DNA from 4 places in the Akkermansia sp. GGCC_0220 genome. Region 1 is predicted to be linked to each of the others. Evidence: riboswitches for the same ligand, from Rfam matches in the RefSeq annotation. Region 1 holds a riboswitch; each other region holds the start of a gene.
The links. A riboswitch is a leader RNA that binds a small molecule or an ion and turns the genes downstream of it on or off. The one in region 1 is predicted to bind cobalamin.

Region 1 (6,008 bases):
GGGGATGCGGGAACTGGAACGCGGGGATTTCCACATCGGCCACGGCTATTACATGACGGATTACATCATGGGGCTGGATATTGCCTGAAGCGTTTTTCCCACGGGAACGGGCCGCCGGGCTTCCCCGGACCGGAAGTGCGCAGCCCGTCGAAACAGAACAGGCGGGACAGCCGAGGAAACAACCGGAGAAGGCAGCGCGGGGCGCGAGCTTCCTTCTTGACACTCAATGCGGGATTCTGCATCATCCATCCTATGAAAACCTTTACTGCCCTCATTCTGTCCGGCTCCATTGCCGCCATGACGGCCCCGGCTTTCCTCCACGCGGCGGACAACGGGAACGGCGCCAAAGTCACCTACCCATCCTTTGACGAAGGCAGCCACCTCCACGGGCCGAGAATCAAGGCTTCCGACCTGAAGGGGAAGGTGGTGTTTTTTGAATACTGGGGCATCAACTGCCCTCCCTGCATCGCCAGCATGCCGCATTTGCAGGAATTACAGGACAAATTCCAGTCCAAGGGCTTCACCGTGGTTGGCAGCCACCGCCAGGGGCTGACCCCCAGAGTGAAGCAGTTCCTGGAGGAAAAGAAGATTACCTTCCCCGTTTACCAGGGGCTGGATATTCCGGCGGCCTCCTGCCCGGGCGGCCTGCCGCATGCGGTGCTGATCGGGGCCAACGGAAAGGTGGTGGCCAAGGGGCATCCCACCCAGCTTTACGACCTGGTGAAAAAGGAGGTGATGAAGGTGGAACGCGGCCTTCCCATCCTGGAAGGCGTGGAGCTGGACAAGTACAAGTCCCTGGCCAAGACAGTCGTTTCCAACGGCAGCAACATCGAGTCCAAGATCACGCCCCTGCGGAAGAAAACGGACGACGAGGAGGCCCAGGCCGTCTGCGCCGCTTTTGACGAATGGCTGGGAGACGCCAAGGACATGGTGCAGGCCCAGATCCAGTCCAACCCGCTGGAAGCGGTGACGGCCATCACGCGCCTCAAGACGGCGGTCCCCTCCGTCAAGGAGTTTGACGAACCGCTGGCGGCTCTGAAGGCGAACAAGGACCTGCCGAAGCTGGCCGACCTCTACAAGAAGATTTCCGGCCTGGAACAGCGGAAGGCGAAAGGCCGCAAGGTTTCGGAATCCGACCTTAAGTCCCTGGCGCAGGCCGTGGACAAATTCGCGGAGTCCGATAATGAAGCCACGCAGACCGTTGCGGGCAATCTGAAAAAGAGCCTTTCTTCCCTGGCTGTGCCAGAGGCTCCGGAAGATAAATAAGCCTTTCAGCCGAACGGCATTTCATCCGGAACAAACAGGCGTTTACGGACGCCTGTTTCTTTTTTCTCCGGAAGCTTTTTTCTTCTTCCCGGATAAGACATCCGGAGCGGAGAGAACGGAACAGGTTGCCCGGACAAAGGAGGAGAGAGCCCGGTCATCATCCAGTTCCGTCATCAGGAAATGCGGCCTGGCGCCGGGATAGGCACTGCCCTGCTCCTGCTGCGGAAGCAGCTTCAGGCCCGGCTCCGTGATTTTGACAAATAATTGGTTGTCACATACCAGGCCGAAATATTTCCGGTCACAGTACAGGCCGTATTCCCCAAACATTTTTTTGAAGGAAATGTCCCCGGCATGCCGGAGCTGGAAACAGATATATTCTACAACATCCGGGGAAGAAGCCATGTTCCATGTTCTCATACCTGCCCCGCCTTCTGCAAGCAGCAAACTCCGGCCTGCGGCCCACCGGATTGGAAAGCCCCGGCACGGTAGGGAATGGGGCGCTTCCTCCCTCTCTTTTCCGCCGGGATTTCTGCACCCCGGAATGCCCCGTCTTCCACCGCTTCCGCATCCGGAACCCTGCATTTTTTCCAAAAGCAGGCGCAGGAACGGCCAAAAGGCGGTTTTTACCCGTCCACGCACATTTTTTCCCAGCCTCCGGAAATTCGGCGGCGTTCTAATAAACATTGACAGTGACGGCTAAAAACGCCATTAAACACGCCGAAGCAACGGGGAATTCCGTGAGAACCGGAAACAGTCGCGCTGCGGTATCGGGTTACAAACCCTCAAGGAACGCTTTTCCGCCAGCGTTCCGGTCAGCCAGTCCTCCCATTCCGGAGGGTGAAGGCGAGGGGGAGGTTGGAGACCCGGAGTCCGAATATCCTTGCTTCGGTTCACCATACCTCATCAACGCATGATTGAAGCATCCTCTTACCTTCCGGGGGCATTCCTGCCCCTTTCCTCCGTTTTTCTTGCAGGACTCACCCTGTTTTCCCTGCCCGTGCTTTCCGCCGCCCCATGCAGGGAGGAAGCGTCCCCCGCCCCGGCGGAACAGGCGGCGCCGTCACGGCAGGAAGGGCTTCTTCTCGTGGCCTTCGGGACCAGCCACCAGGACGCTACCGTCTCCTACAAGGAGCTGGAGAAGGACATGCTGGCCCATTATGCCCCGGACCGCCTGAAGTGGAGCTACACTTCAAGCATTATCCGCAGGAAGCTTGCCGGACGCGGAACCCCCGTTCCCTCCGTGGAGGAAAATCTGGAACAGATGGCCCGCAAAGGCATACGCACATTGCGCGTCCAGTCCCTCCACATCGCCCCCGGCGAGGAGTTTTCCCGGATGGAGAGGCAGATCGTCAGTTTCCTGGCGCGCCATCCGGACAGCTTTGACCACGTGTTTATCGGCCGCCCCCTGCTGGAAAGCGAACGGGACAGGAACGAGGCCATCACGGCCCTTCTGGAGCATTTCCCCGCGGAACGGAAGAAGGATGAAGCCATCCTGCTCATGGGGCACGGCCAGCAGGAAGGACGCTGCGACATGGTGCTTTCCGACTTCGCCCGCGAGCTGAACGACCGCGACAGCCTGGCGTTTTTCGCCACCGTGGAAGGAACGCGGGGGGTGGCCCCCATTCTGGAACAGCTTAAAAAGTCCGGCGCCAAGACCGTCTGGCTGGCCCCCTTCATGCTGGTGGCCGGAGACCACGCCAAGAACGACCTGGGCGGGGATGAGGAGGATTCCTGGGCTTCCATGCTCAGGAAGGAGGGCTTCACCGTCAAGACCCACCTGCGTGGGCTGGGGGAAAACCCGGGCATCCGCGCCGTTTTCTCCCGCCATGCCCGGACCACGGAGGACGACCTCATGACCCCCAAACAAGCGCATTGACATGGCCAGCCCTGGAAAGTTCTACGGGGTGGGCATCGGCCCCGGAAATCCGGAATACCTCACGCTCAAGGCCGTCAACGTCTTCCGCTCCGTGGACGTGGTGTTTACGGTGACCGGACCCAACAGCGATTTCAGCATTTCCGAAGCGGTGGTGCGTTCCGTGGGCGGCGTGAAGGCGGAGTTCCGCAAGCTGGTTTTCAGCATGTCCCGCGACGCGAGAACCAGGCAGGAGCAGATTGAAAAGAATACGGCCATTATTGAGGGAGTTCTTTCCCGCGGCCTGGACTGCGCCTTTGCCACGCTGGGGGACGCCATGACCTACAGCACCTTCGGCTATATTCTGAGCCTCCTGCTCAGCCGGAATCCCGGCCTGCACGCGGAAGTGGTGCCGGGCGTCACCTCCTTCTGCACCCTGGCGGCCCGCAGCCGCCAAATACTGGTGGAAAACGGGGAACGGCTCCGGGTCATTCCCGCCTTCAAGCCGGAGATGGCGGATTCCCTGGAGTTCCCGCCCGGAACCACCACCGTTCTCATGAAGACCTACCGCAGCCGCGCGCGCCTGATGGAGCGCATCCGGCGGGAAAAGGACATCCGCGTCATTTACGGGGAAAGGCTCGGCATGCCCGACGAGTTTATTACGGACGACATCGACGTCATTGACGCCAGGCCGGAAGAATACCTTTCCCTGATGTTCGTCAAGAAGGCATGAACGGCACCAGGCACTCCCGCACCTATCCCTGGCGCCGGCCCCTCCGCTGGCTCTGGCTGGCGCTGGCCCTGGCAGCCTCCGGAGTCATGGTGGTCCACATGCCCGCCGGCATGGGCGCGGGGGGCTCGGGAAAAGCCCGCACAGCCATGAAGCCTGCCGGGGAATCCACCCGGGAAACGCAGGCGGGAGGGGAAAAGACGGAAGCCGCCGCTTCCAGCCCTGCCCCGCCGCCCAAAAAGAGCCATCATTCCCGGAACACCCAGGTTCCGGAGACAGGCGCGGGAAAAATTCTGGCGCGCCTTCCCCAGATTGGCAGCCTGATCGGCCTGGTGGCCGTGGCGGCCTTCATCGGCGGCATTGCTGAAATCTTCCGCTGGCATCTTGCCCTGGGCAAGCTGTTCGGCGGACTGGCCCGCTGGGCCCACCTGCCGGAAATCATCAGCCTGTCCATCCCCACGGCGCTTTATTCCAATGCCGCCGCCAACGGCATGCTGGTGAGCAGCCATGCGGAAGGCAAAATTACTCATTCCAACCTGATTGCGGGCGGCATGGTGAACAGCTACCTTTCCTACGTCTCCCACTCCCTGCGGGTGGCGTATCCGGTCATCGGCGCGGTGGGGCTGCCCGCCATCTGCTACTTCGGGTGGCAGATGGGCTTCGGCTTCCTGTTCATAGCGGCCGTGCTGTTCCTCCACCGCAGGAAGAGCCCCGCCGCCGTGCCGGATTCCGGGAATGCCGGCGCCGTGGCCGCCGCGGGGCACGCCTCCCCGGAATGGCGCAAATCCCTGCGCCAGACGTGCCTGCGGGTGCTGGCGCTTGTTTTCCGGATGCTCTGCCTGACGGTTCCCCTGATGATCGGCGTGGAATGGCTGATGAAAAACGGCCTGTTTTCCTGGTGGGAGGAACATGTGCCGGACTGGGTGAACCGCATTTTTCCCGCGGAGCTCATGAGCATCGTGGCCGCGCAGATGGGCGGCCTGGTCCAGGCCGCAGGGGTGGCCGCCAACCTCCGCAGCCACGGCATGGTCACCTCCTCCCAGATTCTGCTGGCCATGCTGGTAGCCAGCGCCATCGGCAACCCCATCCGCGCCCTGCGGCGCAACCTTCCCTCCGCCATGGGCATCTTCCCCACGCGGGACGCCCTGACCATCGTGGTGGTCATGCAGCTTTCCCGCATGATCGGGGCCATCCTTCTTATTGCCCTGACGGGACTTTTCATCCACTATACCCACTGACTTCTCATGACCTCTGAATTTAACATCCGCTGGGACATGCCCCCCGCCGCCATTGAGGCGGAGAGCTTTGCCGCCATTGAACGGGAGTTCCACGGCTGGGAAGAGCTGCCGCCTGCCGAATGGAAGGTCATGCGGCGGCTCATCCACACCACGGCGGACCTTTCCATCGGCGAGGGGCTGGCGTTCCGCCATGATCCCATTCCCTCCGCCCTGGAGGCGCTCCGCAGGCACTGCCCCATCTTTTGCGATTCCAACATGATCCGCGCCGGACTTTCCGTGGAACGGCTGAGGCGCGCCCATCCCGGCTACGCCCGGGAGGACATCCACTGCCATATTTCCGATGCCGACATTGCGGAACAGGCCAAATCCACAGGCAGGACGCGCGCCATCTGCGCCGCGGAAAAAGCGCGCCCCATCCTGGACGGAGCCATCGTCCTCATCGGGAACGCTCCCCTTTCCCTGGCCCGCATCGCCCGGTACGCGCTGGAGGAAGGCATCAGGCCCGCCCTGATCGTAGGCATGCCGGTGGGCTTCGTCAACGTCGTGGAATCCAAGCTGCTGGCCGGGACGTGCCCCGTCCCGCAGATTGTCCTGGACGGGCGGCGCGGCGGGAGCGCCCTGGCCGTGACCACCCTGCACGCCATTCTGGAAAACCTGCCCGCCTCCTAAGTTTTCCGCATTCCAAAAAGCCGTCCCCCATCCATGTCCGCCCCCCTCCGCCAGCCGCTCCGGAAAGGATTTTCCACAGGAGCCAATGCCGCCGCCGCCATCACGGCCGCATGGAAAACGCTGAACGGGGAAGAAATCAACGGACCGCTTCCCCTGCTTTTCCCGGACGGGGAGGCGAGAACGCTTCCGCTGGCAGACTGCGCGCCGGGGTTCGCCCGCATCGTCAAGGACGGAGGGGACGACCCGGACTGCA
Region 2 (6,008 bases), on a different contig from region 1:
CACCCACATGGATGCTTTCTCCGGGGTTGACGACGATGGGGGCGCCTTCACCCAGGAATACCTGGCCCTGGAGGCGGTAGCTCATGCGGTAGTTTTCCAGTTGGAAGTTGTCCACCCTGGCTCCGTACATGGCGGTGATGCCGTTCTTGATCTGGTCCAGCGTGACGACCCAGGCGGAATCCGTGGCGTTGAGCACCGTGGCGCCTACCGTGGCGTTTTGCGCCAGGTCCAGATTTACGTTCAGGCCGTCAAAGCCCACTTCCAGGGCCGTTCCCGCCGCATTCTGCACCAGGGTCCCGTTGAGCAGCGTCATGCCTTCCGCAATGGTGAGCGTGCCGCTGCCGGAGATGGAGCCCTGGTTGTTGACGACGGCCCCGTCACGGAGTATCTGGGAGTTCCCGGTCAAGGTGACGGCAGAGCCGTGGCCCACGTTGACCCGGTTGAACAGGCCGGCGGCTTTTTCCGTGGAGATGGTCCAGTTCGCTTCGTTGTCCGCACTGCCCACGTTGAGCGTGACGGAGGAATGGTGAGTGGCCGTATCGGACTTGCTGGTGTTGACGGTTGTCCGCACCGTGTAGTCAAACAGTCCCGGAGCGGCTTCCGTTCCGGACAGCAGCGTAATGGTATCCACGGAGCCTTCCGCTCCGGAGCCGCCCAGTTCCCAGATGCCGCTGATGGAAGCTCCGGCGTGGACGGTGACGTTGTCCGCCGTGTTTTCCGTGGAGAAGCCGGAACCCGTATTGGACCCGCTGTACAGGGCATACCCCGTTGCTTCGTCCCCCGTCGCCGTTGCTTCAATGACGCCGGTGGAACCGATGGTCGTCGTGATGCCGGCTCCTCCCATCAGGGCCGCCGCCGTGCTGCCGGCAGTTGCCGCTCTGACGGTTCCGTTGATAGTGCCGGTGGTCAGGGAGAATTCCGCCAGCAGCCCGTAGGCTTCCGCAGCTCCCGTGGAGGAGGCGGAGATGAAACCGCTGATGTTTCCCACGGACAGGGAGCCCGTGGAACGTGCCCCGGCGGCCGTTCCGGCCATGGCTTCCGCCCGGATGGAGCCGCCCACATTGCCGATGGTAATATTGGAATGGGTCTGGTAACCCCCTTCTTCTCCGGCGAAGAGGCCGTAGGCGTCCATGCCGTTGGTCGTGGCGGTAACGCTTCCCGTTGCTCCCATGTCGCCCAGCGTGATGTTTTCCCTGGCTTCAATGCCGATGGCGGAAAAGTCCTCGCTTTCATCATTGGAGCCGGAGGCTGCGGTGATTTGACCGTCCAGCCGGGTAATGTTCACCTGCCCGTAGTTGGACTGGATGCCTCTGGCTCCGTAGCCGCCGGCCGTCGCCGCGGAAATGCTGCCGGTGGAGGAAAAGGTGCCGATGTTGACGTCCTTGTAGCGCGGGCCCTGGTAGTCCATGGTATTTCCGTAGGCATACAGTCCCCTCGCATAGTTTCCTGTTCCCAGGTCCACGGAGATTTTGCCGGCCATCGTTCCAATGTCCAGGCGCCCCTGATAGGCGTAAATGCCATTGGAGGAGAAATTGGCCGTGATGGAGATGAGGGCGTCTTCCGTGATCGTTCCGATGGAGAGTATTTTCCCGTAGCTCCGGATGCCGGTGGCATTCGTTCTGGCTGCGGAGATGTTGAATGTTCCTGCCAGGGTGCCGATGTCCACATTGACTCCGGAGGAGGTGTCAATGCCGAAGGCGTTGTTTGCCGTGGAGGAGACGTTGAATACGGCATCCCCGGCAATCGCGCCAATGCTGAGGGTGCCTGATTTTCCCCAGATTCCGCGCACGTTGCTGGAGCCTGTCACGTTGAATGTGGCGGAGACCGTTCCCAGGGCCGCATCTGAGGCGGTTCTGGCTACAGTGGCGTCATAAGCGCCGGCCAGGTCTTCCCTGGCAGTATCCTGGGCATGGACCGTTCCCAGCATGCCGAGGCAGGCCAGGGTCATAGCCACAGCCTGCATCCGGTGCCTGGCGTGGCACGGTGTTTTTTCAGGAGTGTTGAACATTCCGGACTTCAAGGAGGCCGGACCATCATAGTCTGCTCCGTTCAAGCGGAGCGTGTTGGATGAATGCATGTGTATGGTCTGAATGCCGGAATACTCGCCGGCGGTTCATAAAATACTTCGGGGCTGGCGATCTGGCTCATTGCAGGTTTTTAAGCCGTGCAATATACAGTGGCGGTACCGCTCCGGATTCACACCGGATTCCCCATCTATTTCCTGCCCGTACCACGGGCTTCCCGGAAGCGCCTCCCGTAAATCATGAAGGCCCGGCCAACATACCACAGGGGCACGGAACGGTCAATCTCCGGCGCATTTCTTTATGTGAAAATGCGCAGACCGTTGAAATTCAAATCTTTTTTGCCTTCGCCCAGTTACATGGAGGGGAACCGTCCCTGGACGTCCTAACGTTTTTTCACGGTCAGGGGAAGCCCTGCCACCATGAAGTAAACTTCGTCCGCGCTTTTGGCTAGAAGCTGGTTGGCGATGCCAAGCCCGTCGCAGTAGTGGCGCGTTTCCGCGTCCGCCTGGCTGATGCCCATGCCGGTTTCAGAGGAGACCAGAACCCAGGGCACGGGGGATTGGGGGATAAGTTCCTTCAAGGCCTCTATTTCCTCAATCAGCGCTTCCTGGAACGGCTCGTAGTCCGTAGGGTCCTTCTGGGCGTACAGGGTATTGGAGGCGAGCAGGGTGACGCATTCCAGAATGACGCCGTCCACCTGATCCAGCAGGCCGGATTCCCGGACGGCGGCGGCCACATGGCGGGGGCATTCCAGCGTAAGCCAGCTTGCCGGGCGCCGTTCCCGGTGCTTGCGCACGCGGTATTCCATGGATCCGGCTCCGGGCCACACCTCCGCCGTGGCGACGTACAGGATTTTTTCCCCGAATCCGGCGGCTATCTGTTCGGCGTATTGGCTTTTGCCGCTTCTGATGCCGCCCAGGACGAGCGTCATGCGTGCAGGATTGGCGTCAGTGTTTGGAGATGTAGCGTTCATGGGATTCCAGCATGGCCTGGTGGGAGTTCAGAAAGTCGTCCAGGCTGAAGACTTCCAGAGTGATGAGGGGGGAGAAACGGATGTCCCACATGGGGTGGAGGATGGCGTCCAGCGTGGCGGCGGCCATGTGGTGCAGGGATTTGTGGTCCCGTTTTTCCAGCCCGTGCAGGTGGCACATGCGTATGTCCGGCAGCCAGAGCGGCAGCAGTTCTTCCGGCCGCAGGCCTTCCTTCCAGACATGGCCTATGTCAAAGCAGCGGGAATGGGGCGTGGCGGAGACCAGCTTGTCCAGGTAGTCGGTCGGGTGGCGTTCCAGGTTTTCCAGGGCCAGGCATTCCGGAGCGGGCAGATGGGGCGTGATTTGCTCCAGGCTGCGGAGGATGCGTTCCGTTTCACGCTCCGTAAGATGGGGGCGCATGTCCGGGCCGGGAATGTGGTCCGTAACCACGTGCATGACCCACGTGTGGGGCTCCAGTTCCCGGGTCAGGTCAATGGCGCGGATGATGTTTTCCGTGTAGCGGCGCCCTGATTCCTCCGTGGCGAAGCCGCCGTCCGTGGGCAGGTGGACGTTCCACTTGACCCCGGCGTCCGCGGCGATTCCGGCCAGCTCCCGGATTTCCGCCGGGGTAATGAGTCCCTCCCCGTGGTCTCCGGCTTCCAGCAGGAGCAGGGCGATGTCATCCGCGTAATGGACGCATTCCCTGATGGCGGGGACGTAGTAGTCCGGGATGATGAAGGAGGTGCAGCCGATGTTGAGGCCCGGGACGCGGCATTTGTGCGGAGTTTTCATAAGGTGCAGAAGGTGAGCAGGACGAGCCATTCCGTGCATTCCACGGTGCAACCGAACACGTCCCCGGTGACGCCTCCCAGGCGGCGGCGGGCATACAGGAGCAGGGCCGTGGAACCGGCCAGGGCCGTGAGCAGGGCGTACAGCCCGTGCCACCCTGCCAGCGCGCAGGCAGCCAGGGTGACGGCGGCGGCTATCAGGGCGTGGACGGGGCGCGTCCCCTGCTTGAAGGCTTCCCCCATGCCGCCGGGGCGCGCGCCCGGAAAGCGCATGGCGATGAAGATCTGGCTGCGCGCCAGCAGCCCGGCCAGCGCGCACGCCGTGAGCAGCAGCTCCCATGAACCGAAGGCCGCCAATGCTGCCAGCGCGGCGCCCTTGAAGGCCAGGTTGAAGAACAGGGCCGTGCCGCCGAAGGTACCCAGGCGGGAGTCTTTCATGATTTCCAGCCTGCGTTCCCTCGGCACTTCCACGGGCAGTCCGTCCCCGCAGTCCGCCACTCCGTCCAGATGCAGGCCGCCCGTGATGGCTACCCAGCAGGCGCAGCCGATGACGCCGCAGACCAGCGGGGGGAAGAGCAGGGTAGCCGCCCAGGTCAGGCCGCCTGCCAGCCCCCCCACGACAAGGCCGACCAGCGGGAGCCATGCGGAGATGCCGTTCAGGTCGTTTTGCAGCGGCCACGGGCCTACGGGCAGCCGGGTCAGGAAGCCGAAGGCGGAGCGGATGGTGGTAATGACGGCCATGGTGCAGGGAAAGGGAATATTTAGCGCGGAACGGTGATGTCCAGTTCCGGCAGGGTTTTCATTTCAGACAGCACGCGCGTGGCGGCATCCAGCAGCGGAAAGAACAGCGCCGCCCCCGTGCCTTCCCCCAGGCAGAGGCCCAGGTCCATGTACATGGTGACGCCGATGTGGTCCATAATGAGCTTGTGCCCCGGTTCCGCGGAGTTGTGGGAGCCGATGAAGTACTGAGCCGCTTCCGGCCGGATGCCCTGGGCGATGGCTGCCGCCGCCCCGGCAATGAAGCCGTCAATGACGATGGGGACGCGCAGGGAGGCCGCGCCCAGCATCAGCCCGGCCATGGCTCCTATTTCCGGTCCTCCTACCTTCGCCAGCACGTCGATGGCGTCGGAGGGGTCGGGCTTGTTCAGGGCGATTCCCTGTTCGATGAGCTCTATTTTTTTACGGATGACTTCCCCCTTGACGCCGGAGCCGCGCCCCGTCACGGTTTCCACCGGGGTGCCCGTGAGCACGGCCACGATGGCGGAGGAGGGCGTCGTGTTGCCGATGCCCATTTCTCCGGCGGCCACGATGTCCAGCCCCCTGGCTTTTTCCTCCCGGGCCATGTCGATGCCCACTTGCAGGCATTCCAGTGCCTGTTCCCTTGTCATGGCCGGGCCCCTGCTGAAATCGCTGGCTCCGTGCATGACCTTTCTTTTCACCAGCCCCGGCAGGTCGCCGAAGTCGTAATTCACGCCCACGTCCACCACGGAGAGGCGGGCTCCCGCGTTGCGCGTGAAGGCGTTGATGGTGCCGCCGCCTTGAAGGAAGTTGCGGGTCTGAATGTAAGTGACGTCCGTGGACGTCAGGCTGAGGCCGTGGTCGGCAATGTGGTGGTCCGCGGCGAAGAGGACCACGGCCTTGTCCTTCAGGCGCGGCGCGGGATTGCCGGTCATGGCGGCAATCTGGATGGCTACGGGTTCCAGCTTCCCCAGCGCGAGGGGGGGCTTGGCCAGTATTTTCTGATGTTCCAGGGCGGTTTTGGCGGCCTGTTCGTCCAGCGGGGGAATATGCAGTTTGTTCATGATGGTCAGAAGCGGGGAATGAAGAAAAGGATGAGGGAGAAGATCAGCGTGCCCGCGGCGGCGGTCACCCACATGAGGCGTATGGCCAGGGCCAGGTCACTGACGGCGGCTTCCGTGCGCCCGGTTCCTATCCACGGGTAGTCCGCAGGAACCCCCTTGTAGGAGACCGGACCGCCGATGCGGAGGCCCAGCGCGCCCGCGAAGGCCGCCTCGCTCCAGGCGGAGTTTGGGCTGGCATGGGCGCGGCGGAAGGTCCAGCCCGTGGTGAATGCCCTCCGGGCGGAGGTTCCCTTCACGAAGAGGGCCGCCAGGGAGATGCACGGCAGGATGAGGCGCGCGGGGATAAAGTTGAGCGCATCGTCCGTGCGTGCGGCAAAGGTGCCGAAATGTCTGTACTGGTCGTTCTTCTTTCCCCACATGGCA
Region 3 (6,008 bases), on a different contig from region 1:
CCGGCGCACGTTGAGCAGGGTTTTGGCGGCGGCGAAAGTGGTGGAAAGCTCCAGCAGGCCAAGCCCCGGCGTCCGTTCCTCCGCGGATTCCATGTGCAGCGGGTCCAGAATGTCCGTTCCCAGCATTTGCAGGCCGCCGCAGACGCCCAGCATCCACTTTCCCTGTTCAGCGTGCCGGCGGATGGGTTCTTCCAGCCCTGCGGCGCGCAGTCCGGCCAGGTCCGCCGCCACGCTCTTGGTGCCGGGCAGGATGACCAGGTCCGGGTTCCCCCATTCCTCCCGTGTCCGCACCTGGCGGAGGCGAACGTCCGGCTCCGCCGCCAGCGGGGCGAAGTCCGTGAAGTTGGAGACGTGGGCGGGCATCACTACGGCCACGTCCAGGCAGTCCGCGTGCCTGGCTTGCTCGTCCTGTTCAAAGGGCAGAGCGGCCCGGTCCTCTTCCGGAATGCTGATGTTCCGTATCATCGGGATGACGCCCAGCACGGGCCTGCCCGTACGGTCCAGCATGTAGCTGTGCGCCGGGGCCAGCAGCTCCGGGTCTCCGCGGAACTTGTTGACCACAAAGCCCGCCAGCAGCTCTTTTTCCCAGGGGGCGAACGTCATCCACGTCCCCAGGAAGGAGGCGTACACGCCGCCCCGGTCAATGTCCCCGGTGAGCAGAACTTTGGCGCGCGCATAGCGGGCCATGTTCATGTTCACCACGTCTGCGGATTTCAGGTTGATTTCTCCGGGGCTTCCGGCCCCTTCCAGGCAGAGGACGTCATACTCGTCCGCCAGGGAATCGTACGCCCGGCGCACGTCCGGCCAGAAGCGCCTTTTGGCCGTAAAATATTCCCGCGCCTCCATGTGGCCCACGGCGCGCCCCATCACGATCACCTGGGAGCCGGTGTTGGAATGGGGCTTGAGCAGGATGGGATTCATCCTGGCATCCGGGTCGATGCGGCAGGCCTGGGCCTGCACCATCTGGGCGCGGCCCATTTCCTCCCCCAGCGCGGTTACGCCGGAGTTGAGGGCCATGTTCTGCGCCTTGAACGGGGCCACCCGGTGGCCGTCCTGAAGAAAAATGCGGCACAGGGCCGCCGTGAGCACGCTTTTTCCAGCATCGGAGCAGGTGCCCTGAATCATCAGGGCCGGTTTGGGCAGTTTGCGGAGAATGGCGGGGCCGCCTCCCTTCAGCTCGGCCCGCAGGGCCTCTGCCAGCAGGGCGTGTTCTTCCGGCGTGCGGACGCCTGCACGGAACCAGCCGCCGTTTTCCAGCCCCGGATAATTGGAGCAGTCGCGCAGCGCGATGCCGTGGTTTTTCAGGAGCCGGGCGGCCAGGCCGGAAGGCGCCCCCGCCAGACGGAAGAGCAGGAAGTTGGCCCCGGACGGCAGCACGGCGGCGCCCGGCAGGGCAGAAAGCCTGCGGAACAGGTCTTCCCGGCGTTCCCGGTTCAGGGCGCGTTCCCCGTCCGCCCATGAAGGCGGCTGTTCCAGCACGGCCCGCGCCGCAGCCGCCGCAAAGGCGTTCACGTTCCACGCGGGCAGGGACTGCCTCAGCCGTTCCGCCAGCGGAGCGGCGCAGACGGAAAAGCCGCACCGGACGCCGGCCATGCCGTAAAATTTGGTCAGGGAACGCAGGACCACCAGGTTGGGCAGAAGGGCCGCGTCACGGAGAAGCGATTCCGTTCCGTCCGCATAATCAATGAAGGATTCGTCAATAATCCAGATGACTCCGGGGCGGTCCCGCACGGCCTGGCGCAGGGCCGGAACGTCCAGCAGGCCGCCGGACGGATTACAGGGATTCGCCAGGAAAACGGCGCTTCCGCCTGCGGCCTGTTCCGCCGTCAGGAGGGGAGACGGAATGAAGGAATTCCGTTCCTCCGTCCGGATGGAAAGAACGTCCGTGCCATGGCGCAGGCAGGCCAGCCTGTATTCGGAAAAAGCGGGTTCCGGAATAACGGCCCGTTTCAATTCCAGCGCGCGCGGGAGGGCGTGAATCAGTTCGTTGGCTCCGTTGCCGAAGGTGAAGCAACCGGAAGGCAGCCCGTAATGAACCGCTGCCAGTTCCCGCAGCTCCGCCATGTCCGGGGAGGGGTAGGGAACGGCTGCATCCATGGCCTTCCACAGCGCGGAGGCAATGAACTCCGGCATTCCCTCCGGCCTCAGGTTGACGCTGAAATCCAGAATCTCCCGTTCGGGCCGTCCGGCGTCCGCCGCCAGGGATTTTAAATCTCCTCCGTGTGAAAAACTGTTCATGCCGTAGTAGTAGAGACCGGAATTCCGGACGTCCGCGCGTGCCGGGAAAAGGAAGGAAACGCCTTGAAGAGACGGTTTTTCCGGGAGTTGGGAACTCCGCTGAAAACGGAAATCCTTCCCCGCTGCGGGAAGGAGGGTGCAAGGCGCGTCATGGGCGCATCATGTCCTGTTCGCGCCGGGGGTGACAAGACAAAAATGGAGAACTCCGGTTGGAAAAACGGGATGGCGCGCGGCGGCTGAAAAAAGGAAGCGTCCATAAAGCGGCGGAATGTTCAAAGAAAAATTTTTTTGGCTTGTCATACCGGTCTCTTTGGTATTTCATCCGTCTCATGAACCCTTATGGGAAGGGTTACAGACCTCAGGGACGCCCGTAGCCGGGCAGGAAATAGATTGGGGAATACCGGTGTGAATCCGGAGCGGTACCGCCACTGTAAGCGAGCCTGTCTCGCAAGCCAGAAGACCAGCCTGTGGGGTTGTCCAACTGTTCGGCGAGTTACCGAACGTAAGGCACCACAACCATGCTTTATACGAAGAAAGCCCTTCAGATGGGCGCTATTGCCGTTGGCCTTGCCGCATTCGCAGGCCAGTCCTCTCTTGCCGAGTCCGCTAAAAAAGAAGACTCCAAGCCCTCCGCCAGTTCGGAAACCATGCAGGTCATGCCGGAATTGACCATGGCGTCCCACTTTACGGGCGTGCCGTACAACCGGTCCGGGGTATCCGTTTCCATCATCAATCCGGAAGAATTCCAGAAAGCGGGCATTGAAACCCTGACAGGAGCCCTTTCCCAGACTCCCGGCGTCTTCACGCTGGACGGCGGCGGCACCTGGCAGCGCGGTTCCGTGAGCAACACCGTCATCCGCGGGATGAACAAGGAAACCTACACCCTGACCATGGTTGACGGCATGCGCATCAGTGATGTCAACATGTCCGGCAACAAGCTGCTGGGGATCACCAATCTGTTTACGGTGGGCAATGTGGAAGTGGTGAAGGGCGCCCAGGGCGCCGTCTTCGGTTCCGGCGCCATTGGCGGCGTTGTCGCCATGGACACCCCGGAAGGGGAAGGCGATCCCGTGACCAGGATTTTTGCGGAAGCCGGTTCTTTCCATTCCTTCAACAGCTACGCGACTTCCTCAGGCAAGATCAAGAAGCTTTCCTACTTTGTGGGCGTGGGGTTTGAATCCACGGAGAACGATCCCACCATTTATCCGGCCATTTATGACAACCGGAAAGGCATGAACGACTTCCGCCAGTGGCAGGAAGCCGTGCGCCTGGGCTATGACGTCAATGACAAGGTGAAGGTGGGCTTTACCTACCGCCGTCTGGACTCCTACTTTGAATACCCCACCCCGTATGTGGATTACGACCAGTGGCCCGCCGTGACGGACCCCCACCTGTACAACACGGAAGACAAGAACCGCAGCAATCTGGTGACGGGGCGCGTGGATGCGGAAATTACCAAGCTGTGGTCCACCAGCTTCATGATCGGGCATTACAACATGGATTATTCCGCGCACACGCCGGGCTTCGATTTCCAGCCCAACGTGATGCGCAACCGCCGCTTCCAGACGGAATGGCGCAATGCTCTTACGTGGAACAAGGAATGGAAGACGGTCGCCGGCATGGCCTGGGACCGCTCCGACTACATGAGCGAAAACAATTACGTGGCCAAGGATGAATGGCAGAGCACGCTTGCCTTCTTTGCGGAGCAGATGTGGGCGCCCACGGACAACTTTGACGCCAGCGTGGCCCTGCGCCTGGAGCATGATTCCGTCTGGAACAACCACTTCACGTGGCGTTATTCCAATTCCTGGAAGGTGACGGGCAAGGATTCCCCCACCCGTATTTTCGGTTCCGTGGGTTCCGGCTTCCGCGCCCCCACCTACTTTGAACAGTACGCCGCCAATTACGGCTACGTGGGCAATCCGGACCTGGACGTGTCCAAATCCCTGGGCGGAGACCTGGGCGTGGAACAGCGCCTGGCGGACAACCATTACGCTTCCGTGACGGGGTTCTGGACCCGCATCAACGATGAAATCGGCACCAGGAGCGTAGGTACCTGGCCCAACTCCTACACGACTTACGACAACTTCTCCCACGCCACTTCCTATGGCGTGGAAGTAGCGTTCAAGGGGCAGTTCAAGGATGCGTGGAACAGCGGCTATTATGCCAACTACACCTTCACGATGCCCAAGCGCGACTCCATCGGCAACTATGAAACCGTCCAGATGGCCAATACCGCCCGCCACACCATCAACGCGGAGGTTTACACCTCTCCGGTTGAAAAACTGACGGTCGGCTTCGGTGTAACCTCCGCCATGGGACGCACGGACTACAACTATGCCCGGCTGGACAACTTCTTTACGGTGCGTTTGTTCGCCAGGTACCAGGTGACGGACAATGTGGCGCTCCATGTGCGTGTGGAAAACCTGTTCGACCAGAATTTCATCATCACGAATGACTATAACTTCGGACCGCGCCAGGCCCGGGGGCTGGGAGTCTTCGGCGGCGTGACGGTCGAATTTTAATTGCTTTTCAGGACTAATTGTTGATTGCACCCCCATCTTCCGTCTTGCGGGCTGTTTCAGGCGAAGGGAACAGCTTCGGGCGGAAGATGGGCTTTTTGTTTTCCGGTGGTTCCGGAATCGGTTAACATGCGGCGGTAATCTGAGCTGTGTTTCGCTGGCTGTACATTCTGGGGGCGCTGGTCCTCGCCGTCTTTCTTGCAGGAGTTTTTTACTTCTCCCAGCGGGAAGCGGACGTTTGGCATGAGGCCTCCGGTCAGGCGGACGGCAGGGGCATGCCTGCCGTATTTGACGGCTTCGTGGAACGGTGGAACAGGTCTGTGGAACGGGAACTGCTCCGGGAACTGGCAGGCGGCGAGCGGAAGAAAAGCCTGCTGTCCGTCTCCCGTGGCGATGGGGATGGGCGGCGTCTGGCCGAGCAGGAGCGTTCCGTGGAACGCATCGGCAGAAGGCTGGAGCTGAAAGACCATATCCGCCAGCTTCCTCTGGAGGAGGTTCCTGCGGGATTGGAATGGCATACCGGAATGGAGGAACCGGAAGTGGGTGACCCCCGCGCCGTGAAAGGGGGGCTGGTCCGGCTGTGGATCAATACGCCGTTTCCCGGAACCCTGCGGGCGTTCGGACCGGGAAGCGAAAACTTTTTCAACTATTCCGCCATTGATAACGTGTGGCTTCCCCTGGTGGGGCTGCATCCGGAAACCTTCCGGCCCATTCCGGGGCTGGCGGACCGCTGGGCCGTCTCCGCGGACGGGAAAACCGTTTTTTACCATCTGGACCCGGAAGCGACGTACTCGGACGGCCGTCCTGTAAATGCGCAGGACTTCCTGCTGAATATCTGCCTCCGCACGTCCGGCTTTGCCCGGGACCCCTTCTGGACCACCCTGTTCCGTTCCACGTATGACCAGATTACGGTGTACGGGGATTCCGTCATTGCCCTGACGCTGCCGTCCCCCGGGCCGCTGCTGCCCTACATGGCCTGTGTGGATTTCCATCCGGCCCATCCCGGTTTTTACCATGATTTCAATTCCCTGTTTCTGGAACGCTACCAGTGGAAGGCGCCCCCGAATACGGGGGGCTACGTGGTGGTTCCCGGTAAAATACGGATAGGCGAGCGCATTACCCTGGCCCGCGTGAAGGACTGGTGGGCGAAGGACAGGAAATACTACCGCTATTCCTGCAATGCGGACCAGGTGGAGCATGTATTTGTAAACCTGGAAAACAAGGCGGTTGAAATGTTCCGCCGCGGGG
Region 4 (6,008 bases), on a different contig from region 1:
TCCGCCACATTCTGCTTGAGCATCACCGTGAAACCCTTACAATGGCTCACCCCTTCAAGCAGGAAGAATACTTTATCCTTTCTTTGCGATGACCCCTCCCCATGCATCCACCCGTTCCGCAGAACGGTACGCGGACCGGCCAGGCGCTCTTTCCGCCGTCTTCCAGGCTCTTCGCGCCGCGTTCTTTCCGCGCCGCATGCGCTGCCTGTGGGCAGCCGGACTCGCGGCGGCTCTGGTGGTCAATCCTTATGTGCTCAATGACGGCCAGAGCGTGCTGATGAGCTGCATGGGCATCGCCTGTTCCGCCTCCCTGCTCTGCGGCACCATCCTTCTCTGCCTGAAATACCGCTTTACCGCCTACGTCATCCTTCCGGCCATCATCCTGTTCAACGCGGGCCTGTACATGATGCAGATGCGGTACGGGCTGACACTGAACCTCTCCGTCCTTTCCAGCATGGCGGAGACCAACTTCCGGGAAGCCTGCGCCTTCTGCACCGCCGCCTCCGCCACTGGAGCCCTGCTGCTGGCGGCCTTCATTTACCTGGCCATTTACTGGAGCCGCCGTTCCCTGCGCCAGAAGGCCACGTGGGGCGCGCTGGCGTGCATCTGGAGCCTGTACGGAATCTTTCTGCTGCTGGGCATTCCGGCCACCTCCTACAGCTCGGAACCCCTTTACCTTTACTACACCTCTGACAAGGCCAAGGGCTGGCCCCTCGTGGACTTCGTGATGGCGTACAAGCTGGCGGACGAATACGTCACCCAGGACGCAAGCCGTTTCAATGAACTCCGGAACCTGCCGTCCTGCGCGGAACCCCTCTCCGGATGCGACGCTCCGGACGACCTGGCCGTGGTCTTCCACATGGGCGAGAGCGTGCGCGCGGACCACCTTTCCCTCAACGGCTACCACCGGAACACGACGCCCCTGCTTTCCCGGGAACCCAACGTCGTTTCCTTCCCCCACGCCACCTCCTTCGGCATCGTGACCAGGATTTCCGCCATCGGCATGTTTACGGATGCGGAACTGTCCCGCCGCCGTCCCGCCCATTCCTCCTTCATTGACCTGTTCAACAAGCACGGTTTCCGCACCGTCCGGATCATGGACCTGTGCGGAGACTCCATCCATGACTATTCCCTGGGCATCCTGACCCGGAACTGCCGGGAACGGAAGCAGACGCCGCCCATGCACGAAACGCCCGGAATGATGCAGGAACGCACCTCCCTGGTCATGGAGGAATCCCTGAAACGGCACGGCCGGGAAAAACAGCTTTACGTCATTTACAACAACGGCAGCCACATGGCGTTCAGCTACCCCGCACAGGCGGAACGCTTTACCCCGGCGTCCTGCAACATGGACGACCCCAAGGCCCGTCTGGAAGAAACCGTCAATGCGTATGACAATTCCATCGTGGACCTGGACGCCTCCGTCCACCGCATGATTGCACTGTTGAAGGACAGGCCGGCCATTTATTTTTACTGCTCCGACCATGGCGTGGCGCTGGGCGAGGAAGGAAAAATGTTCCAGGGGCATGTTCTGCCGCCTGTTTACCGTCCCGCCATGTTCGTGTGGTATTCGGACGCCTTCGCCTCACGCTATCCGGACATGGTGCGCGCGCTGAAGGCCAACCGCCTGAAAGCCGTCTCCCACGACCACATTTTCCACACCCTTCTTTCCCTGGCCTCCATCCGCTCGGAAATCGTCAGGAACGGACTGAACCTGTCTTCTCCGGACGTCCGGGAAACCCCGGCCCCCATCCAGCCGGAGGTGCTGGCGGAATGGCTGGCCGCTCCCGCACCGCCGCAGCCGCTTCCGTAAAAAAGATGGAAGCTGCCGTCATCCTCTGCGGGAAACGGCAGGATAGGACGAACTCTACCGTACCCGGACTCGCAGGGGATGCCTGACGCACTCCCGGACGCGGCGCGCCTCCTCCTCCCAGGCGGCAGAGGATTTGAACGGAGAAGCCTTGTCCCAAACCGCCCCCATGTACCACTCAAAGGGCTTTCCGTTCGCCGCCTCCCTGATCCAGTAGGTACAGCCTTCCGAGTCCACTGCCCCGCCTTCCGGATCCCAGGGAACTATCACGGCGGTTCCCAGGCATCCGTCATTCTTCCGGGGCCTGCTCCATGCCGTCATCAAGCCGCCGTCCTCCCGGTCCTTCGTGACCGTTTCATAATCATTCCTGCCCTTTCCGGTCTCCATTCCCACGCCGGCCTTCACCGTTTCCGCCCCCCGGATAGTCAAGGTGCTGCGGACTTTGGAAAAACGGCTTCCTGCGTCCAGAGCCACCCTCCGCGTTTCCGCCACGCGTACGCCGCCGCCCACGTCCCACGGCGCATAAACTACCTCAAAAGCGGTCTGGACCGGACCGTTGTACAATGCCCGCGCGCTGGCCCAGTTTCCGGATGCATGCGGTTTCCCATCCCTGAACACGGCAACGCCGCCGCAGCCCCGTCCCGGTCCTACGTTGTACATGTCCAGTCCCCTGCCATGATCCCGGTGGTAATCCCCCCGCTTGTAGAATTCATTGATGACGGGAGCACCCGCGCGCTTGCTCCATACATCCGTTCCGCTGGAAACCAGGCCCTCCCCCTCAGGGGCCGGCCTGGCAACGGCCGGACCGTAAATCCGGTGCGCCGTAAGATCGTTCTCCCACGCGAAATCATCCAGGCGTTCCGGGACCAGGCGGCTGAAACAGACGTCCGCGGAAGGAGCCGCCTTCAGGGAGGAATCGTTCAGAATCCAGAAATCACGGGCCGTTCCGGGCCGGAAATTGCTCTGGAACAAAAGAGTATCCGTCCTTCCGTCTCCATCCGTATCCGCCAGTTGGTGCGGGATGACGCGCCCGTGGCGGACGTCAAACACGCGAAGGGCGGCGGCATTCCCGGAAGTTCCGGACGTCCAGGGCACCGACACGGTTTCAGCAGGACGGAACTTGGCCAGTGGGTTCGTGACGGTTACAGTCTTTCTCTGCGGATGGTCCCGGCCAATGACGTATTTGCGCAGTTCGGTGCCGGCCATCAGGTAGGCGCCCGCGCCGTATGCTTCCGTATCCTCCCCGGAATAATGGCCCGGCTTGTCGGCAATGGGCTGCACCCAGCCCAGCGCGCCTTCCGCGTTGACGGAATCACAGGCGGCCTTCCACGCCCTGCGGATGACGGGAAGATATTCATCCGCATCCAGATACCCCTGGTTCACCCCCCACAGCATCCCGTACATGATAAAGAGGGTGCCGCTCATCTCCTTCAAGGGGGGCTCTTCCGGGTCCAGCAGGCTGGCGTGCCAGGAACCGTCGGGCGACTGGCATTTTTTCAGGGATGCCGCCATACGCTTGAGCAGATCCTCATAAAAGGGGCGGGAAGGCCAGTCCGCGGGCATGTCCTGAAGAATAAGCGGCAGTCCGGCAATCACCCAGCCGTTGCCCCGGCTCCAGAACATCTTTTTCCCATTAGCCGCCGGAATGGTGAAGTAACGGGAATCACGGAAAAACAGCCCTTCCTTCCGGTCAAAAAGATAGTCGCAGGTGAGCTTGTATTCCCTGTCCATGAATTCCAGATACCGGCGGTCTCCGGTATAGGCCGCCAGCTTCACGAACACGGGAGGGGACATGAACAGGGCGTCCGACCAGCTCCAGCGGTCCTGGCAGCCGGGAGTCCCGAACTGGAGGGAAGCGGAGGAGGGCCGGTTCATCACCCCGTCCAGCACGGCGCGTATTTTCTCCGCCGCAGCGGTATTTCCGTCTTCCATCGCCATCTCCATCCAGGCGTGGCCCACGGCGTGATCGTCCGCATGGTAATGCCGTTTCAGGGTTCTCCATTCCTGTTCCCCTCCTGTTTTCCTCAGCAGCGGCAATCCCGGCCCTTCCGGGACGGCCAGGCCATACTGCACCAAGCCGGAATAAAAGGCGCCGTAGGTCCAGTGCAGCGGCGAGCGTTTTCTGGGATGCTCCGCCTGCCATTTCGCCACCAGGCGGAGATTATCCCGGATGGTCTTTTCATTCCAGTCCGCGGGAGCGCCGGAAGCGGGGCTCCCCGCAGAAAGCGCGGGAAGAACCAGCAGAAGGAAGGATTTACGCCATCCGTTTTTTGAAAAGGAAAAGAAATTCATTTGACTGGTACGGAAAAAGCCGCGCTGAAATTTCTCCGTGAGGAATGAATCTTCCCTTTTCGGCCTGTCCCGTTTTCCCCCGGTTCCCGGAAAGGGGAGGCAAGGGCACATATGGTGCCATGACGGAAGGGAATGCCGCGTTATCAACCATTCCCCGCAGCATATATACAACATATTGTATCATTATAAATATTTAATACATTATTTATACATTTTCCTTGCGGGGGTTCTCTTTCTGTGGTTCATTGCGTTTCAGCGCAGGTAACGGAAGACGGTGAAAATCCGTCGCGGACGCGCCGCTGTAACCGGTAGACGATGGACCGGACACTGACTGCCAGCAGTCGGGAAGTCCCCATCACATGTCGCACCGGAAGCCAGAAGACGACCTGATGCCCCCGTATCCCATCCCGCGGACAGGATGAACATACGCACAGGTCCTCATCGTGCCCCTTGTTAAAAATGCACGCATGCGGCGGCCCCTGCCTATGATTTTTCCAGGCTTTTGCCCAGGCTCGCGGATGAGCGGTCATCATCCCTTCCAAGCGAGACACCCACCATGGCAACAAGCATCATCAAGCGTTCCGGAAAAAAGGAACAATACCAGGGCTACAAAATTGAGGAAGCCGTCAAGAACGCGTTCCACAGCTCCGGCACCGCCTACAACCGTTCCATTTACGAAGAAGTGGAAGCCAAGCTGAGCCATCAGGACTGCGCGCATGTGGAAGAAATCCAGGACATGATAGAACGCGCCCTGTTCCGCTGCGGATACTTTGACACGGCCAAGACCTTCATCACCTACCGCTTCCTGCACAAAATGCAGCGCGAACAGCTCGGGGGCCTCTATTCCGGCAACACGTACGTGGACTGCAAGCAGACGGTGGAGGAATACATCGGCCAGAGCGACTGGCGCATCGCCGCCAACTCCAACACCACGTATTCCAACGCCGGCCTCATCAATAACACGGCGGGAAAGGTGATTGCCAACTACTGGCTGGACCAGGTTTATTCCGCACGGGAGGGGGCCGCCCACCGGGAAGGGGACTACCACATTCATGACCTGGACTGCCTGACCGGGTACTGCGCCGGGTGGAGCCTCCGCAACCTGCTCAACGAAGGATTCAACGGCGTGCGCAGCCGCGTGAACAGCAGGCCTCCGCGCCACTTCCGGGAAGCACTGGGCCAGATGGCCAACTTTCTGGGCATTCTGCAAAGCGAATGGGCCGGAGCCCAGGCCTTCAGCTCCTTTGACACCTTCCTGGCGCCTTACGCCTTCAAGGACCAGGCGGATTTCACGCGCATCAAGAAGGACATCCGCAGCTTCGTCTACAACCTGAACGTGCCCTCCCGCTGGGGGCAGTCCCCCTTCACCAACGTCACGATCGACTGGACCGTGCCGCGGGACCTGCGGGACCAGGCCCCCTTCAGCGGCGGGGAGCACCTCTTTGAAGGGGTGGAGGACCCGGGCCTGCTCTCCCTGGCGCGGGAACGCGGCGTGAACAAGCTGACAGAGCTGACCTACAAGCATTTCCAGAAGGAAATGAACCTGATCAACAAGGCCTTTTACGAGGTGCTCACGGAAGGGGACAGCACGGGACAGCCCTTCACCTTCCCCATCCCCACCGTCAACATCACGGAAGACTTTGACTGGGAAGGGGAAAACGTGCCGCTCCTGTTTGAAAACGCCGCCAAGATCGGCTCCTCCTACTTCCAGAACTTCATCGGCAGCCAGTACACCGTGAATGAAAACGGGGAACGCGTGCCGGACGAACGGGCCTACAAGCCGGACGCCGTGCGCTCCATGTGCTGCCGCCTCCAGCTGGACCTGCGGGAGCTGCTCAAGCGCGGCGGCGGCCTCTTCGGCTCCGCGGAAATGACCGGCTCCATCGGCGTGGTGACCATCAACCTG

Region 2: another riboswitch for cobalamin. It lies ahead of HJW02_RS00365 (autotransporter outer membrane beta-barrel domain-containing protein); the one in region 1 lies ahead of HJW02_RS10795 (sirohydrochlorin cobaltochelatase).
Region 3: another riboswitch for cobalamin. It lies ahead of HJW02_RS00330 (TonB-dependent receptor); the one in region 1 lies ahead of HJW02_RS10795 (sirohydrochlorin cobaltochelatase).
Region 4: another riboswitch for cobalamin. It lies ahead of HJW02_RS09660 (ribonucleoside triphosphate reductase); the one in region 1 lies ahead of HJW02_RS10795 (sirohydrochlorin cobaltochelatase).

What each region holds. Positions count from the first base shown of each region.
Region 1 covers NZ_JABFCI010000016.1:20,551-26,558, reverse strand. Annotated here, with positions in the region: gene HJW02_RS10810 (N-acetyltransferase) at 1-88, shown strand, start outside; gene HJW02_RS10805 (redoxin family protein) at 253-1,266, shown strand; gene HJW02_RS10800 (TfoX/Sxy family protein) at 1,309-1,683, opposite strand; cobalamin riboswitch at 1,962-2,167, shown strand; gene HJW02_RS10795 (sirohydrochlorin cobaltochelatase) at 2,177-3,142, shown strand; gene cobI (precorrin-2 C(20)-methyltransferase) at 3,144-3,851, shown strand; gene HJW02_RS10785 (hypothetical protein) at 3,848-5,086, shown strand; gene HJW02_RS10780 (precorrin-8X methylmutase) at 5,093-5,755, shown strand; gene cbiD (cobalt-precorrin-5B (C(1))-methyltransferase CbiD) at 5,789-6,008, shown strand, end outside.
Region 2 covers NZ_JABFCI010000001.1:86,106-92,113, reverse strand. Annotated here, with positions in the region: gene HJW02_RS00365 (autotransporter outer membrane beta-barrel domain-containing protein) at 1-2,008, opposite strand, end outside; cobalamin riboswitch at 2,112-2,250, opposite strand; gene HJW02_RS00360 (bifunctional adenosylcobinamide kinase/adenosylcobinamide-phosphate guanylyltransferase) at 2,407-2,997, opposite strand; gene cbiR (cobamide remodeling phosphodiesterase CbiR) at 2,972-3,787, opposite strand; gene cobS (adenosylcobinamide-GDP ribazoletransferase) at 3,784-4,524, opposite strand; gene cobT (nicotinate-nucleotide--dimethylbenzimidazole phosphoribosyltransferase) at 4,545-5,585, opposite strand; gene cbiB (adenosylcobinamide-phosphate synthase CbiB) at 5,591-6,008, opposite strand, start outside.
Region 3 covers NZ_JABFCI010000001.1:79,190-85,197, reverse strand. Annotated here, with positions in the region: gene HJW02_RS00335 (cobyric acid synthase) at 1-2,238, opposite strand, end outside; cobalamin riboswitch at 2,575-2,722, shown strand; gene HJW02_RS00330 (TonB-dependent receptor) at 2,757-4,763, shown strand; gene HJW02_RS00325 (extracellular solute-binding protein) at 4,910-6,008, shown strand, end outside.
Region 4 covers NZ_JABFCI010000013.1:25,936-31,943, reverse strand. Annotated here, with positions in the region: gene HJW02_RS09670 (phosphoethanolamine transferase) at 89-1,813, shown strand; gene HJW02_RS09665 (glycoside hydrolase family 88 protein) at 1,868-4,102, opposite strand; cobalamin riboswitch at 4,310-4,507, shown strand; gene HJW02_RS09660 (ribonucleoside triphosphate reductase) at 4,659-6,008, shown strand, end outside.